DNA from 2 places in the Microbacterium sp. HMH0099 genome. Region 2 is predicted to be linked to the other one. Evidence: predicted binding sites of a transcription regulator. Region 2 holds the regulator's gene; the other holds the start of a gene.

Region 1 (6,898 bases), on a different contig from region 2:
GCAGCGACGAGCCACTTCGCGCGGCTCTCGGGCGTACGCGGCTGACCGCCGCGATAGACCTGTGAGCCGAGGTCGAGATCGCCGCGCATAGCCCAGACGGCGGCCGCCATGTCGAGGGCCTCCTCGTCCGGGGCCTCGTCGGCGCGCCGGAGCAGCACGTCGACGAAGGCGCCGGCCGCGTCGATGTCACCGAGCGCCCAGGCGGCGCGGGCGCGTCGCAGCGCCAGCACGTCGGCGTCCGCACCCGCGGTCTCCGCGGCGCGGTACAGCTCCGCCGCCTTGGCGGGGTCCCGCGACAGCTCGCGGTCGCCGTCGACGAGCAGGGCGGATGCCACCCGGGCATCCGTCGCGCCGCCGAGAAGCGCCTGCACGGAGGCGGCATCCTGGACGAGTCGTGCGAAATAGAGCTCGAGCAGGCGCTCGGCCGTGAGGTGGGCGCGCACGGCGTCGCGCACGACGGGGACCGTGCGGCCGCCGCGCTGCAGCAGACCGGCGTCGTATCCGGCCGCGCAGGCGGGGCCGGAGGCGTTCTCGAGGGCCCCGCGCTCGTCCAGGCAGAGGGCCTCGACCTGTCGGCGCACGGACGCGTCGAGGGAGTCGATGCGGTGCGAGACGAGGTCGAAGAGCGAGCGCGAGATCTCCTCGTGGTCGCAGCGCCCGTCGCAGGCGACGTCGCCGTGCAGCACCAGCGCCTCGGCGGTCAGCCAGGCCAGGCCGCCCGTCATCTCGAGCATCGCGCCGATGCACGCGCGGGAGGCGGGCGTCGGCGTGCCGCCGACGAACGTCGCCACGTCGGACGCGGACACGTGACCCAGCAGCACCGGCGGCTGGTGACGTTCGACGTCCTCGAGGAGGGCGCGCAGCACCGGGGACTCCGGGTCGGGGCGGGTGCTGAGGAGGACGGTGGCCGTCCCCTCGCGCAGACGCGCGGAGAGAGCGGTGAGCAGCGCGTCGTCGAGGAGATGGGCGTCGTCCACGACGATCACGCCGCCGGGGGCGGCATCCATCTCCGCCCCGGCGACGAGCGCGGTCGGAGCGGCGCCGGACGCGCGGAGCGCGGCGAACAGGTGACGAAGAACCCGGGACTTGCCCGCGCCGGCCGTCCCGACCACCGCGAGGGGCGCGGGGTCGGCGGCGTCGACGTACGCGGTGATCAGGGTGCGGGCGACGCGCGGCAGCAGGACGCCGCCGAGGTCCGGAATGGCAGGGTCGGACGACGTGGTCGAGATCGACATCGAGGTGCTTCCTCGTTCCGGGCGGCGCGACTCAGCCGACGGGCTCGGTGGAGCCCGGGTCCGGCGTCGAGGTCTCGGCCGGCGGCTGCGTCGTCTCGGCCGGGGGCTCCGGCTGCGGCTCCTCGGTGACCGGCGGCTGCGTCTCGGCCGGGGTCGTCGGGGGCGGGTCCGACGGCGAGGGGGACGTCGTGCCCGGGTCCGACGGCGAGGGCGACGTGGTCCCCGGATCCGACGGCGACGGCGACGTGGTGCCGGGGTCGCTGGGGGAGGGGGAGGTCGTCCCGGGGGCGGTGGTGCCCGTCTCGGTGTCCGTCGGCGTCGTCGGCGAGGAGCTGTTGCCGGTGGTCGGGGCCGTGGAGCTGCCGCCCTGACCACCCGTGCTGCCGCCGCCCTGCTGGCCGCCGCCACCGCCGCCACCACCGTTGCCTCCGCCGGACGCGGGGGCGGGCGCCGCCTGGTTGACCGGTGCGACCGGCGAGGCGCTGCTGCGCTTCTCGTTCGTCTTGGGGGCCTGACGCTGCTGCGCGCGGGCGCGCGGGTTGCTGGCGCCGGACGACCGCTCGGGGGCGGCCTCCTGCTGCGGGGCGGCCGGCTCCTGCGCCGCGACGGGCTGAGTTTCCGGGGCGGCGATGTTCTCGGGCGTCTCGGAGGGCTCACCGAAGGGCAGGAACTTGCTGTCCTCGCGGTCCTCGGCCAGGGGCTGCGACGTCATCTCCGCGTCGGAGCGGGCCAGGATGCCGGCGCCGAGTGCGGGGACGCTCACGAACCCGACCCCGACGGCCAGGGCGGTGACCCCGGCCGCGACGTAGGCCGTCGCCGGGACGCGACGGAACCAGGGAGCGCGCTTCTCCGCACGCGTCGGGCGGAAGCCGGCCGCGGCGATCGGGTCGTCGTCGTCCTCTGCGTCCTCGTCGACCTCGTCGTCCGTCACCGCGGCAAGGGGACCGCGGGCGTCGTCGGCAGCCACCCGGGCCGCGCCGAGGGCGATGATCGCCTTGGGGTCGGCGTCCACCGCGATCGGGCGGTCGAACCGCTCCGACAGCAGCTGGGCCACGCGCGGGATCCGCGACGTGCCGCCGGTGAGGAGGATGGCATCCAGGTCCTCGGCGGTCAGCCCGGACTGCTCGAGCGCCGTCTCCAGAACCTCGATCGTGCGCTCGATCTCGGGCTCAATCATGTCCTCGAACTCGGCGCGCGTAAGGCGCACCGCGCCGTGGCCGTCGCCGACGAGCACGGGGACCACGGCCTCGCCGTCGAAAGACAGCGACTCCTTGGCCTCGACGCACTCGCGGCGCAGGGAGGCCAGCGCCATCCGCAGCCCGGGGTCGGTGGCGGCGGCGGCCATCGTCGCCGCGGGGAGACCGGCCGTGCGGACGGTGTGCCGCAGCACGATGTCATCGAAGTCGGCTCCGCCGAGGTCGGAGATGCCGACGGGTGCGCCGACGAAGTCCACGTGACCGTCGCGCGACTTCTGGAGGATGACGGTGTCGAAGGTGCCGCCGCCGAAGTCGTAGACGGCCAGGGCGCGGCCGCTCTCGAGCGGGTGAGTGGACTCGTAGTGCCGCGCGGCGGCCTCGGGCTCGGTGATGACGTGCACGTCGTTCCAGCCGAGGCGGCCGATCGAGTCCTGTACGAGACGTGTGCGGTATTCGCCCCACGTCACGGGGACGGAGACGGCGATCCCGGCGGGGTGCTGTCCCTCGCGCTCGACCGCGGTGCCGATGACCCAGCCCACGACGAGGGCGTAGAGATCCTGCGGCGAGAAGCGGCGGTCGGCGGCGACGATCGGGACGTCGTCACCGATGCGGCGTTTGAACTCGCGCACCAGCCGCTCGGGCTGGGCCGTTCCCCGGCGTTCCGCGGCGTCTCCGAAGAGAAGTCCGCTGTCCGAGACGAAGACGGTCGTCGGCGTGCTGTCGGCGTTCCGCCCCAGCGGAAGCGGTGTCGCCACCAGCGTTCCGTCCGGTGCAGAGCGCGCGGTAGCCGCGGCCGTCCTGCTCGTCCCCACATCGATCGCCAAGTAGTACGGCGTTCCCATTGATATGACCCCCAGCAGGGTGCGCAGGGACGCCGAAGCAGCCCCACTCATCCCCAAGTTTCCGCCGTCGTCGTAGACAGCGGTTCGCTTTCGTCGCTTCATGCCCCTTACGCAGCGACGCCCTTGCGAGCAGTGTGTCACAGGGGGGCCGGGGATGAAAGGGCAGGTGGAAGACAATGACCGGGTGTTCGGAAAATACCCGGAATCATGCGGGTTCCCGTGAACCGGGGGTTCGAGCGGCATCCAGATGGTGTATAAGCACCCCTCGGCGCTCGCGAGCCCGGACTGGCACTCGCGTTGCATGAGTGCCAGCGCTTCTCTACACTCGGATTAGCACTCTCCCCGCGTGAGTGCTGACAAGTCTTCTGTAACGAGAAAGAAGAGGTAGACCGTGTCGGTTTCCATCAAGCCGCTCGAGGACCGCATCGTCATCAAGCAGGTCGAGGCTGAGCAGACCACCGCGAGTGGTCTCGTCATCCCCGACACCGCCAAGGAGAAGCCGCAGGAGGGCGAGGTCGTCGCCGTCGGCCCCGGCCGCATCGACGACAACGGCAACCGCGTCCCCCTCGACGTCGCCGTCGGCGACCGCGTGCTCTACAGCAAGTACGGCGGCACCGAGGTCAAGTTCGGCGCCGACGAGTACCTGGTGCTCTCGGCCCGCGACGTCCTCGCGGTGGTCGTGCGCTGACCTTCGCGTTCTCGAGAGGACCCTGGATGCCATGGCATCCAGGGTCCTCTTCGTTTCGGCCGGAATGCGACGTCCCCTGGCCGTCCGACGGCGCCCGCGCCGACAGGGGCGGTCCTAGGCTGGTCGAATGACCTCCCCTGCTCCCGCTCCTGCCGGCGGGGCGTTCCGCGGGGGACTGTACGCTCTCGGCGCCTACCTCCTCTGGGGCGTCCTGCCGCTCTACTTCCTGCAGCTGCGGCCGACGGGCCCGTGGGAGGTCGTGGCGTGGCGGATCGTGCTGGCGTTCGCCTTCTGCCTCCTGCTGCTCACGGTCCTGCGCATCTGGCGACCGTTCCTGGCCATCGTGCGGCAGTCGCGCCTCATGGCGCTGACCGCCCTCGCCGGGGTCCTCATCTATGTCAACTGGCAGACGTATCTCATCGGCACGCTGACCGGGCACGTGATCGAGACGAGCCTCGGGTACTTCATCAACCCGATCGTGACGGTCCTGCTGGGCGTCCTGGTTTTGCGTGAACGGCTGCGGCTGCTGCCCTGGATCGCGATCGGCATCGCCGTGCTCGCCGTCGTCGTCATCGTGGTCGGCTACGGCGCCTTCCCGTGGATCGCCGTGACCCTGGCGCTGTCGTTCGGGATCTACGGGCTGGTCAAGAAGCAGATCGGACCGGCGGTGGATGCCGTCAGCGGACTCACCCTCGAGTCGTTCTGGCTCCTCCCCGTCGCGGTGGTGCAGCTCATCGCCGTCAGCGCGACGACCGGCCTCACCCTCGGCACCGCGGGTCCCGTCCACACCCTCCTGCTGCTCGCGGCCGGAGCGGTCACCGCCGTCCCCCTGCTGCTCTTCGCCTCGGGTGCGCGCCGCGCCCCTCTGACGGTGATCGGCCTGCTGCAGTTCGTCGCACCGATCCTGCAGTTCATCATCGGCGTGTGGGTGCTGCACGAGCCGATGACCGCCGAGCGATGGATCGGGTTCGGTCTGGTCTGGGTCGCACTGGTGCTCCTCAGTGCGGACTCCGTGGCCGCAGCGCGCAGGAACCGGCGGGTTCCGACCGAGGTGTCCGAGCCCGTCTGAGGGGGAGGCATCCGGTCCCACCGGGCGATCCGTGGGGTGAGGCGGCGGCCGTTATGCGCCCGTGACCGGGATGACTCACATCGTTAACGAACGGCAACACGGCGAAAACCTGGGGGCCGTTAGGTTTAGGTCACCAGGCGGCGTCCCGACGCTGCCGAACGTTCATCCACAGCAAGGAGCACTATGAGCGTCTTCACGCGCACGCGCGCGGGCAAGGTCTACGGCGGTATCGCCGTGATCGGTGCCAGCGCGCTCTTCCTCGCCGCGTGCAGCGGTGGCGGCGGCAGCGACGCAGCCCCCTCCGCCTCGTCCGGCGGGGGAGCCGTGTCCGAGTCCGACGGGACCTTCCACGTCGGCACGATCCTGCCCGCCACGGGTAACCTCGCCTTCCTCGGCCCGCCCGAGGTCGCAGGTGTCAAGCTCGCGGTGCAGGACATCGAGGCCGCTGGCGACGCGTTCCCCTTCACCGTCGAGCTCACCGAGCGCGACTCCGGTGACACCACCACCGACATCGCGACCCAGTCGGCGAGCGAGCTCGTCGACGCCGGCGCGGACGTCGTCATCGGTGCGGCGTCCTCGGGCGTCTCGTTCACGTTCGTCGACCAGCTGGTCGACGCGGGCGTGGTCCAGATCTCGCCGGCGAACACCTCGCCCGACTTCACCGACTACGCCGACGACGGCTACTACTGGCGCACCGCCCCCTCGGACGTCCTCCAGGGTCGCGTGCTCGGTAATCTCATGACCGGTGACGGTGCGGCGAACGTCGGCATCATCTACATCAACGACCCCTACGGCATCGGCCTCAAGGACAACGCGACGACGGCCATCGAGGCCGCCGGTGGCGAGGTCTCGGTCGCGGTCCCCTACAACCCGGGTGACACGGTCTTCACGTCGCAGGTCGACGAGCTGCTCGCGGCTCAGCCCGACGCCATCGCGGTGATCGCGTTCGAGGAGACCTCCTCGATCATTCCCGAGCTCGTCAACACGCAGGGCTACCCGGGATCGCAGGTCTACTTCGTCGACGGCAACCTGTCGAACTCGTACGAGTTCCCCGAGGGCACGCTCGAGGGCGGCAAGGGCACCCTGCCCGGCAACCCGGCCGACAGCGACTTCCAGGCTCGTCTGCTCGAGGTCGACCCCGCGCTGACCGACTTCAGCTACGCGCCGGAGTCGTACGACGCCGTCATCGTGGCCGCCCTGGCCGCCGCTCAGGCGGGCGAGGACTCGGGCACGGCGATCCGCGACAACATGCAGTCGGTCTCCGAGGGCGGCGAGAAGTGCACGACGTTCGCGGACTGCCTCGCGCTCATCAACGAGGGCACCGACATCGACTACGACGGTGTCTCCGGTCCGATCACGTTCGACGAGAACGGCGACCCGACCGAGGCGTACGTCGGCATCTACCAGTACGGCGCGGACAACAAGTACACGCTGCTGAACACGGAGTTCGGTTCGCTCAACGAGTGACCTGACCCGCATCGAGGGGCCCGGATCCGCCAGGATCCGGGCCCCTTCGTCGTGCCCGTGGCATCCATATTCCGTCCCCGGCATGCGGGGAGGGCTTGTCGCGAGGGTCTCTGCCGTCGTGCGGAGTGGTGGGGCGACACGCCGGTGCAGCGGGCTTCGGGGCGGCGTGTCGCTTCCGGTCTCCGCAGGACGGTTCTGGGGGTGGCTGGGCCCCGCAGGACGGCCAACAGCCGTCCGCGCGGCCGCGACTCCTTCCCACCCCTGCGGGGTCGCTCGTGGCCGGGGGGAGGGGTTGTGGCGAGGGGAGGAGGTGGAGGGGTGGATGCCACCTCCCTCGGCCGCATCCCCTCCTTTCGCCGACGGGGTCGCTCGTGGCCGGGGGGAGGGGTTGTGGCGAGGGG
Region 2 (6,898 bases):
GCTCCTTCTCGACGACGCGCAGGAGTCGGTCCTGCGGTCCGAGGAGTTGCACCATCGCGACGCCGTCGGCGTAGATGCGCTCGACGACGGGTCCTTCGGAGGAGTCAGCCACCCAGGCTCTTTTCGTTCAGGCCGCCCGCGAGGACGTGGGCGTGCACGTGGAAGACCGTCTGACCGGCACCGGCGCCGGTGTTGAAGACGAGTCGGAAGTCGCCGTCCGCGTGTTCGGCGGCGACGGAGTTGGCCAGACCGATGATCTCGGTCAGCAGGTCGGGGTCGCCCGCGGCGAGCTCCACGACGTTGCGGTACTGCTCGGTCTTGGGGATGACCAGCAGGTGCACGGGCGCCTGCGGGGCGATGTCGCGGATGGCGAAGGCGTTCTCGGTCTCGGCGACGATCTCGGCCGGGATCTCGCCGCGCAGGATTCTCGTGAAGATCGACGGCTCGGTCATGGCATCCAGTCTATCGACGGGGTCCGACGCCCAGGGCGGGACGGGCGCGGGCGCCTTCGAGGGGAACCGTCACCACCGGCCGGACGCGGCGGAGAGGACCGAGATCGCCGCCGCTCCCGCGGTGGAGGTTCGCAACACGGTGTCGCCGAGACGGACGAGACGGGCGCCGGCGTCGGCCAGCGCGGCGAGCTCCTCCGGGGCGATCCCGCCCTCGGGGCCGACGACGAGCACGATGTCGCGTCCGTCGGAGGGCTCCGCGGCGACGGCGGACAGGCGATCGGATGCCGACGGCTCGAGCACGAGGACCTGGGACGTGCCCGCCCGCGCGACGAGGTCGGCCGTGCGGGCGACGCCCTCGACCGGAGGGATCCAGGCGCGATGGGCCTGCTTCGCCGCCTCGCGGACGATCGTCCGCCAGCGGGCGAGGCCCTTCTCGGCCTTGGCGTCCCACCGGGACACGCTGCGAGCGGCCTGCCACGGCACGATGGCGTCCACGCCCAGCTCGGTCGCGGCCTGCACGGCGAGCTCGTCGCGGTCGCCCTTGGCCAGCGCCTGGACGAGCACGATGCGCGGCGCCGAGGCCGGCAGCTCGGTGCGGCCGGTCACGCGCACGTCGACCTGCTTCGGCGTGGCCGCCGTGACGACTCCCTCGAGCCACACGCCGCGGCCGTCGCCGAGGGTCACCGCCTCGTCGACGCGGACGCGCCGGACGGCGGCGGCGTGGTGCGCCTCCGCGCCCGTGAGGGCGATGTCGTCGCCCGGGCGCGCCGCGGCGGCGTCGTCGGTGACGAAGTGCAGCGCCACGCTCAGTGCCGGAAGCGGTCGCGGAACTTCGAGAACATTCCCTGCTGGTGCTCGGCCAGGCGCGGCTTCGGGGCCTTGGTGCGCTTGGCGAACTCCTCGATGAGGGCGCGCTCCTTGTGATCGAGACGCGTGGGCGTCACCACGTGCACGCCGACCTTGAGGTCGCCGCGCTGGGAGCCGCGCAGCGGGGTGATGCCGCGTCCCTTGATGGTCAGGACGTCGCCGGACTGCACGCCGGCGCGCACCTCCAGGTCGACGGAGCCGTCCAGCGACTCGATCGACGTGGTCGTGCCGAGGATCGCGTCGGGCATCGAGACCTCGAGCGTGGCGACCAGGTCGTCGCCCTCGCGGCTGAAGGCGTCGTGGGTGGCCACGGTGATCTCGATGTAGAGGTCGCCGTTCGGGCCGCCGGCGGGGCCGACCTCGCCGGAGCCCGGGAGCTGGAGGCGCAGGCCCGACTCGACACCGGCGGGGATGTCGACCGACACCGTGCGCCGGGCGCGGACCCGGCCCTGCCCCTGGCACGTGCCGCAGGGGTAGGGGATCGTCGTGCCGTGACCGTGGCACACGGTGCAGGGCTGGCTGGTGACGACGTTGCCGAGCAGGCTCCGAACGGTGCGCTGCACGTGGCCGCTGCCGTGGCAGATGTCGCAGGTGACCTCGCTGGTGCCGGGCTGGGTGCACGAGCCCTGGCAGGTCTCGCACAGCACGGCCGTGTCGACCTCGAGGTCGCGGTGGACACCGAACACGACGTCGCCGAGGTCGAGGGTGACGCGCACGAGCGCGTCCTGACCGCGCTCCCGGCGGGACCGGGGACGCGCGCCGCGACCGCCGCCGCCCTGGGCGCCGCCGAAGAACGTCTCGAAGATGTCGCTGAAGCCGCCGAACCCGGCCGCTCCCCCACCGCCGAACGGGCTCTGATCGCCGCCCATGTCGTAGCGGCGGCGCTGGTCGGGGTCGCTCAGCACGTCGTAGGCATGGGTGACGAGCTTGAAGCGCTCGGACGCGTCCTCGCCGGGGTTCACGTCGGGGTGCAGCTCGCGTGCCAGACGGCGGTACGCGCGCTTGATGTCGTCGGGGCTGGCGTCGCGCGCGACGCCGAGGACCTCGTAATGGTCAGCCACAGTCGCCTTCCTGTCCGCGGGTGCGGGTGTCGTCGTCGGTCGGGATGCTCGTCAGCGCGCGCTGTCGTCGTCTTCGAGCAACCGGGTGAGATAGTGCGCGACGGCGCGGACCGCCGCGAGGTTGGAGGAGTAGTCCATCCGGGTCGGGCCGAGCAGGCCCACCCGGGCGCCGCCCGCGGCGCCGTCGTAGCGGCTCGCGAGGACGGAGGCCTCGACGAGGCCGAAGGGCTCGTTCTCGCGGCCGATGCTGGCCGAGAGGCCCTGGTCGTCCGCGACCATCTCGCTCATGAGGCGCAGCAGCGTCACCTGCTCCTCGATGGCCTCCAGCAGCGGGTAGATGCTGCCGCGGAAGTCCTGCTCGCGCTTGGCGAGGGTGGCCGCACCGGCCATGACGAGCCGGTCCTGTCGGAAGCCCTCGAGCTCCTCGGCGACGACCCGGAGCACGGCGTCGACGATCTGGTCGAGCGGCATGCCCGCCCGGGTCGGCTCGGCGAGGTGTGCGGCGACCCGCTGCACGGCCGTTCCGACACTGTGCCCGACGAGCAGGGCGCCGATGCGGGAGCGCAGCTGGATGACGTCGTTCTCGTCGGGCTCGTGCCCCACGAGCGCGATGCGCTGCGAGACCCGGCCGGTGTCGGTGACGATGATGACGAGCACCCGCGGTCCGCCCAGGGCGACGAGCTCGACGTGGCTGACGTTGGCCCGGGCGAACGACGGGTACTGCACGATCGCGACCTGGCCGGTCAGCTGCGTGAGCGCCCGGACCGTGCGCGCGAGCAGGTCGTCGAGGTCGCCGGCGCCGTCGAGGAACGAGGTGATGGCGCTGCGCTGCGCGCCCGAGAGCGGGCGGAGCTCGGCGAGGTGGTCGACGAACACCCGGTAGCCCTTGTCCGTCGGCACGCGTCCCGACGAGGTGTGCGGGGCGGCGATGAGCTCCTCGTCCTCGAGCAGGGCCATGTCGTTGCGGATGGTGGCCGCCGAGACGCCGAACGCGTGCCGTTCGACGATCGCCTTGCTGCCGACCGGCTCGCGCGTGTCGACGTAGTCCTGCACGATCGCACGGAGCACCTGCAGGCCGCGTTCAGATACCACGCTCCGCTCCTTCCTGCTGGCACTCCGCTGACGGGAGTGCCAATTCTAATCGATGCCCCCGCCCCGGCGCCTCGGACGCGCGCAGACGCGGCGACGTGTCCGATTCCGCGCGCCGGACGTGGGAGCGCGACCGGCTCAGACCGTCAGCGCGCGGACGACGGCATCGGCCAGCAGGCGGCCGCGCCGGGTGAGCACGATCCGCCCCCGCACGGCGTCCCCGCCCTCGATGAGCCCGTCCGCGATGAGAGCGGCGACGGCGCGGCGGCCCTCCCCCTGCACCTCCGAGACGGCGAGACCCTCGCGGATGCGGCTGCGCAGCAGCACCGACTCCAGGCGCCGGGCCTCCTCGTCGGGCCGTTCGCGCGCGGCGGCCGGCGACTCCCCCGCCGCGAGCCGCTGGGCGTAGGCGGCGGGGTGCTTGACGTTCCACCAGCGCAGACCGCCGACGTGGCTGTGCGCGCCCGGACCGAAGCCCCACCAGTCCGTCCCGCGCCAGTAGGCGAGGTTGTGGCGGGAGCGGTGATCGACCCCGCGCGACCAGTTCGAGACCTCGTACCAGTCGTACCCGGCCGCGGCGAGGAGGTCGTCGGCCAGCTCGTACATGTCGGCCTGGAGGTCGTCGTCCGGCATCGGCACGAGCCCCGAGCGGATCTGCCGGGCCAGTTTGGTGCCGTCCTCGATGATGAGGGCGTACGCGGAGATGTGGTCGGGCTGCAGCGCCACCGCCGTCTCCAGCGAGGCGCGCCAGTCCTCCAGCGACTCCCCCGGTGCGCCGTAGATGAGGTCGAGCGACACGTCGAGCCCGGCGCCGCGCGCGGCGGCCACCGCGGTCGCGACGTTGGCGGGGTCGTGGGTGCGGTCGAGCACCGCCAGGACGTGCGGACGGGCGGACTGCATCCCGATCGACACGCGCGTCACCCCGGCGGCGGCCAGCGTGGCGGCCACCGCGTCGTCCAGCGTGTCCGGGTTCGCCTCCACGGTGACCTCGGCCCCCTCGACGATCCCGAACTCCGCCCGCACCGCGTCCAGCATGCGCGCGAGGTCGCCCGGGGGCAGGAGCGTGGGCGTGCCGCCCCCGAAGAAGACGGTGGATGCCATGCGTCTCGGGCCCGCGGCATCCATCACCCGTCTCGCGAGGCGCACCTCGTGTGCGAGCGTGTCGGCGAACTCGTCCTGACGGGCGCCGCGGAGCTCTCCGGAGGTGTAGGTGTTGAAGTCGCAGTAGCCGCAGCGGACGCGGCAGAACGGCACGTGCAGGTAGACGCCGAAGTCCTTCGTGGGATCGGCCGTGACGTCGGCCGGCAGCAGGCCGTCGGCCGGGGCCGGGTCGCCGAGCGGGAGGGGTCCGCCCATCAGGACGCGTACAGCGGCGAGATCGCCCGCAGGTAGCGCGTGAACAGCGCGCGGCGGCGGCGGCGCACCCGGCTCTTGAACAGGCGGTAGGTGGGGGCCGTGGGGCGGTCGAACGCGCGGACGATGAACCAGACCTCGTCGTTGTCGCGCCACTCCAGGACGAACAGCTCCTCGCCGCTGACGAGCGAGTGCCCGACCGTGCCGAGGATGTACCCGACGCGGCGGGGCTCCTCGATCACCGAGATGACCCTCAGCTCGGCGTCGGCCCGGTGGCCGTCGACCCGGCCGTGCAGGCGGACGCCCGCTCCGGCGCTCACGAACGGCGTGCCGTCCGCGTCGAAGCGCTGGTCGGCGTCGAGGCGGCTGGGGGCGACGGGTGCGCCATCGGCGTCGAACGCGACGCCGGTGTAGCCGGGGCCGCCCGCCGGCCGCACGTCGCTGATGCGGAGGTCGCCGCCGCGGAGCGGACCCCAGGCGAGCAGCTGCTCGCTCGCGGCGGTGAAGCGCTCCTCGCCGCTGCCGATCCGCCAGGCGTCCTCGGCGGGGAGGGACTTCTCGGGCGGGTACTGCATGAGGTCGTGCGCCTGAGTGGCGCCGACCGCCGCGTAGTCGACGGTGTCGTCGGTGAAGCTCTGCCGGCGCATGGTTCCAGGGTACGTGTCGGGGCTGGGGGGAGGGTGGAGGGGCGGAGCCGGGGCTACTTCTTGCCGTCGACGTCGCCGGAGAGCGCGGCGATGAACGCCTCCTGGGGCACCTCGACGCGGCCGACCATCTTCATGCGCTTCTTGCCCTCCTTCTGCTTCTCGAGGAGCTTGCGCTTGCGGGTGATGTCACCGCCGTAGCACTTGGCGAGGACGTCCTTGCGGATGGCACGGATGTTCTCGCGCGCGATGATCCGCGCGCCGATCGCCGCCTGGATGGGCACCTCGAACTGCTGGCGCGGGATGAGCTTGCGCAGCCGCTCGGTCATCATCGTGCCGTAGCTGTACGCCTTCTCGCGGTGGACGATGGAGCTGAAGGCATCCACCTTCTCGCCCTGCAGGAGGATGTCGACCTTGACGAGGTCCGCGGTCTGCGAGCCGGCGGGCTCGTAGTCGAGGCTCGCGTAGCCCTGGGTGCGGCTCTTGAGGTGGTCGAAGAAGTCGAACACGATCTCGCCGAGGGGCATGTGATAGCGCAGCTCGACGCGGTCCTCGCTGAGGTACTCCATGCCGAGGAGCGTGCCGCGGCGGGACTGGCACAGCTCCATGACCGTACCGACGTAGTCCTTGGGGAGCAGGATGCCGACCTTGACGATCGGCTCCGACACCTCGGCGACGCGGCCGTCGGGGTACTCGCTGGGGTTCGTGACCGAGACGACGTCGCCGGTGTCGGTGGCGACCTCGTACGTCACCGACGGCGCGGTGGTGATGAGGTCGAGGCCGAACTCGCGGGAGAGGCGCTCGGTGATGATCTCGAGGTGGAGGAGGCCCAGGAAGCCGCAGCGGAAGCCGAAGCCGAGGGCGACGGAGGTCTCCGGCTCGTACTGCAGCGACGCGTCCGACAGCTTGAGCTTGTCGAGCGCCTCGCGGAGCTCCGCGTAGTCGCTGCCGTCGATCGGGTAGATACCCGAGAAGACCATGGGCTTCGGGTCCGTGTAGCCGGCCAGGGCCTCGGTGGCGGGCTTGCGGTGCGTCGTGATGGTGTCGCCGACCTTGGACTGGCGGACGTCCTTCACGCCGGTGATGAGGTAGCCGACCTCGCCGACGCCGAGCCCCTTGGTGGGCACCGGCTCGGGGCTGGACACGCCGATCTCGAGGGCCTCGTGAGTTGCGCCGGTCGACATCATCTGGATGCGCTCGCGCGGCTGCAGCGAGCCGTCGATCATGCGGACGTAGGTGACGACGCCGCGGTAGGCGTCGTAAACGGAGTCGAAGATCATCGCGCGCGCCGGGGCGTCGGCCTGGCCGACCGGGGCGGGGATCTTCTCGACGATGAGGTCCAGCAGCTCCTCGACGCCCATTCCCGTCTTGCCGCTGACGCGCAGCACGTCCGCGGGGTCGCCGCCGATGAGGCCGGCGAGCTCTGCCGCGT

Evidence for each region. Region 2 encodes HrcA, which represses chaperone genes, less so after heat shock. Its sites were predicted from a motif close to TTNGCACTCGNNNNNNNCGAGTGCNAA; they were not measured.
Region 1: groES (co-chaperone GroES) is a predicted target of HrcA. The motif match lies at 3,559-3,585, and genes of this name have one in related genera.

What each region holds. Positions count from the first base shown of each region.
Region 1 is NZ_JBMRJR010000005.1:314,148-321,045, forward strand. Features, by position in the region: gene ACO03V_RS13480 (LuxR C-terminal-related transcriptional regulator) at 1-1,235, opposite strand, end outside; gene ACO03V_RS13485 (Hsp70 family protein) at 1,267-3,186, opposite strand; gene groES (co-chaperone GroES) at 3,665-3,961, shown strand; gene rarD (EamA family transporter RarD) at 4,089-5,030, shown strand; gene ACO03V_RS13500 (ABC transporter substrate-binding protein) at 5,214-6,497, shown strand.
Region 2 is NZ_JBMRJR010000003.1:83,067-89,964, reverse strand. Features, by position in the region: gene ACO03V_RS07630 (PhoH family protein) at 1-55, opposite strand, end outside; gene ACO03V_RS07625 (HIT domain-containing protein) at 105-452, opposite strand; gene ACO03V_RS07620 (16S rRNA (uracil(1498)-N(3))-methyltransferase) at 522-1,256, opposite strand; gene dnaJ (molecular chaperone DnaJ) at 1,259-2,380, opposite strand; gene hrcA (heat-inducible transcriptional repressor HrcA) at 2,432-3,472, opposite strand; gene hemW (radical SAM family heme chaperone HemW) at 3,608-4,825, opposite strand; gene ACO03V_RS07600 (DUF1990 family protein) at 4,825-5,469, opposite strand; gene lepA (translation elongation factor 4) at 5,523-6,898, opposite strand, start outside.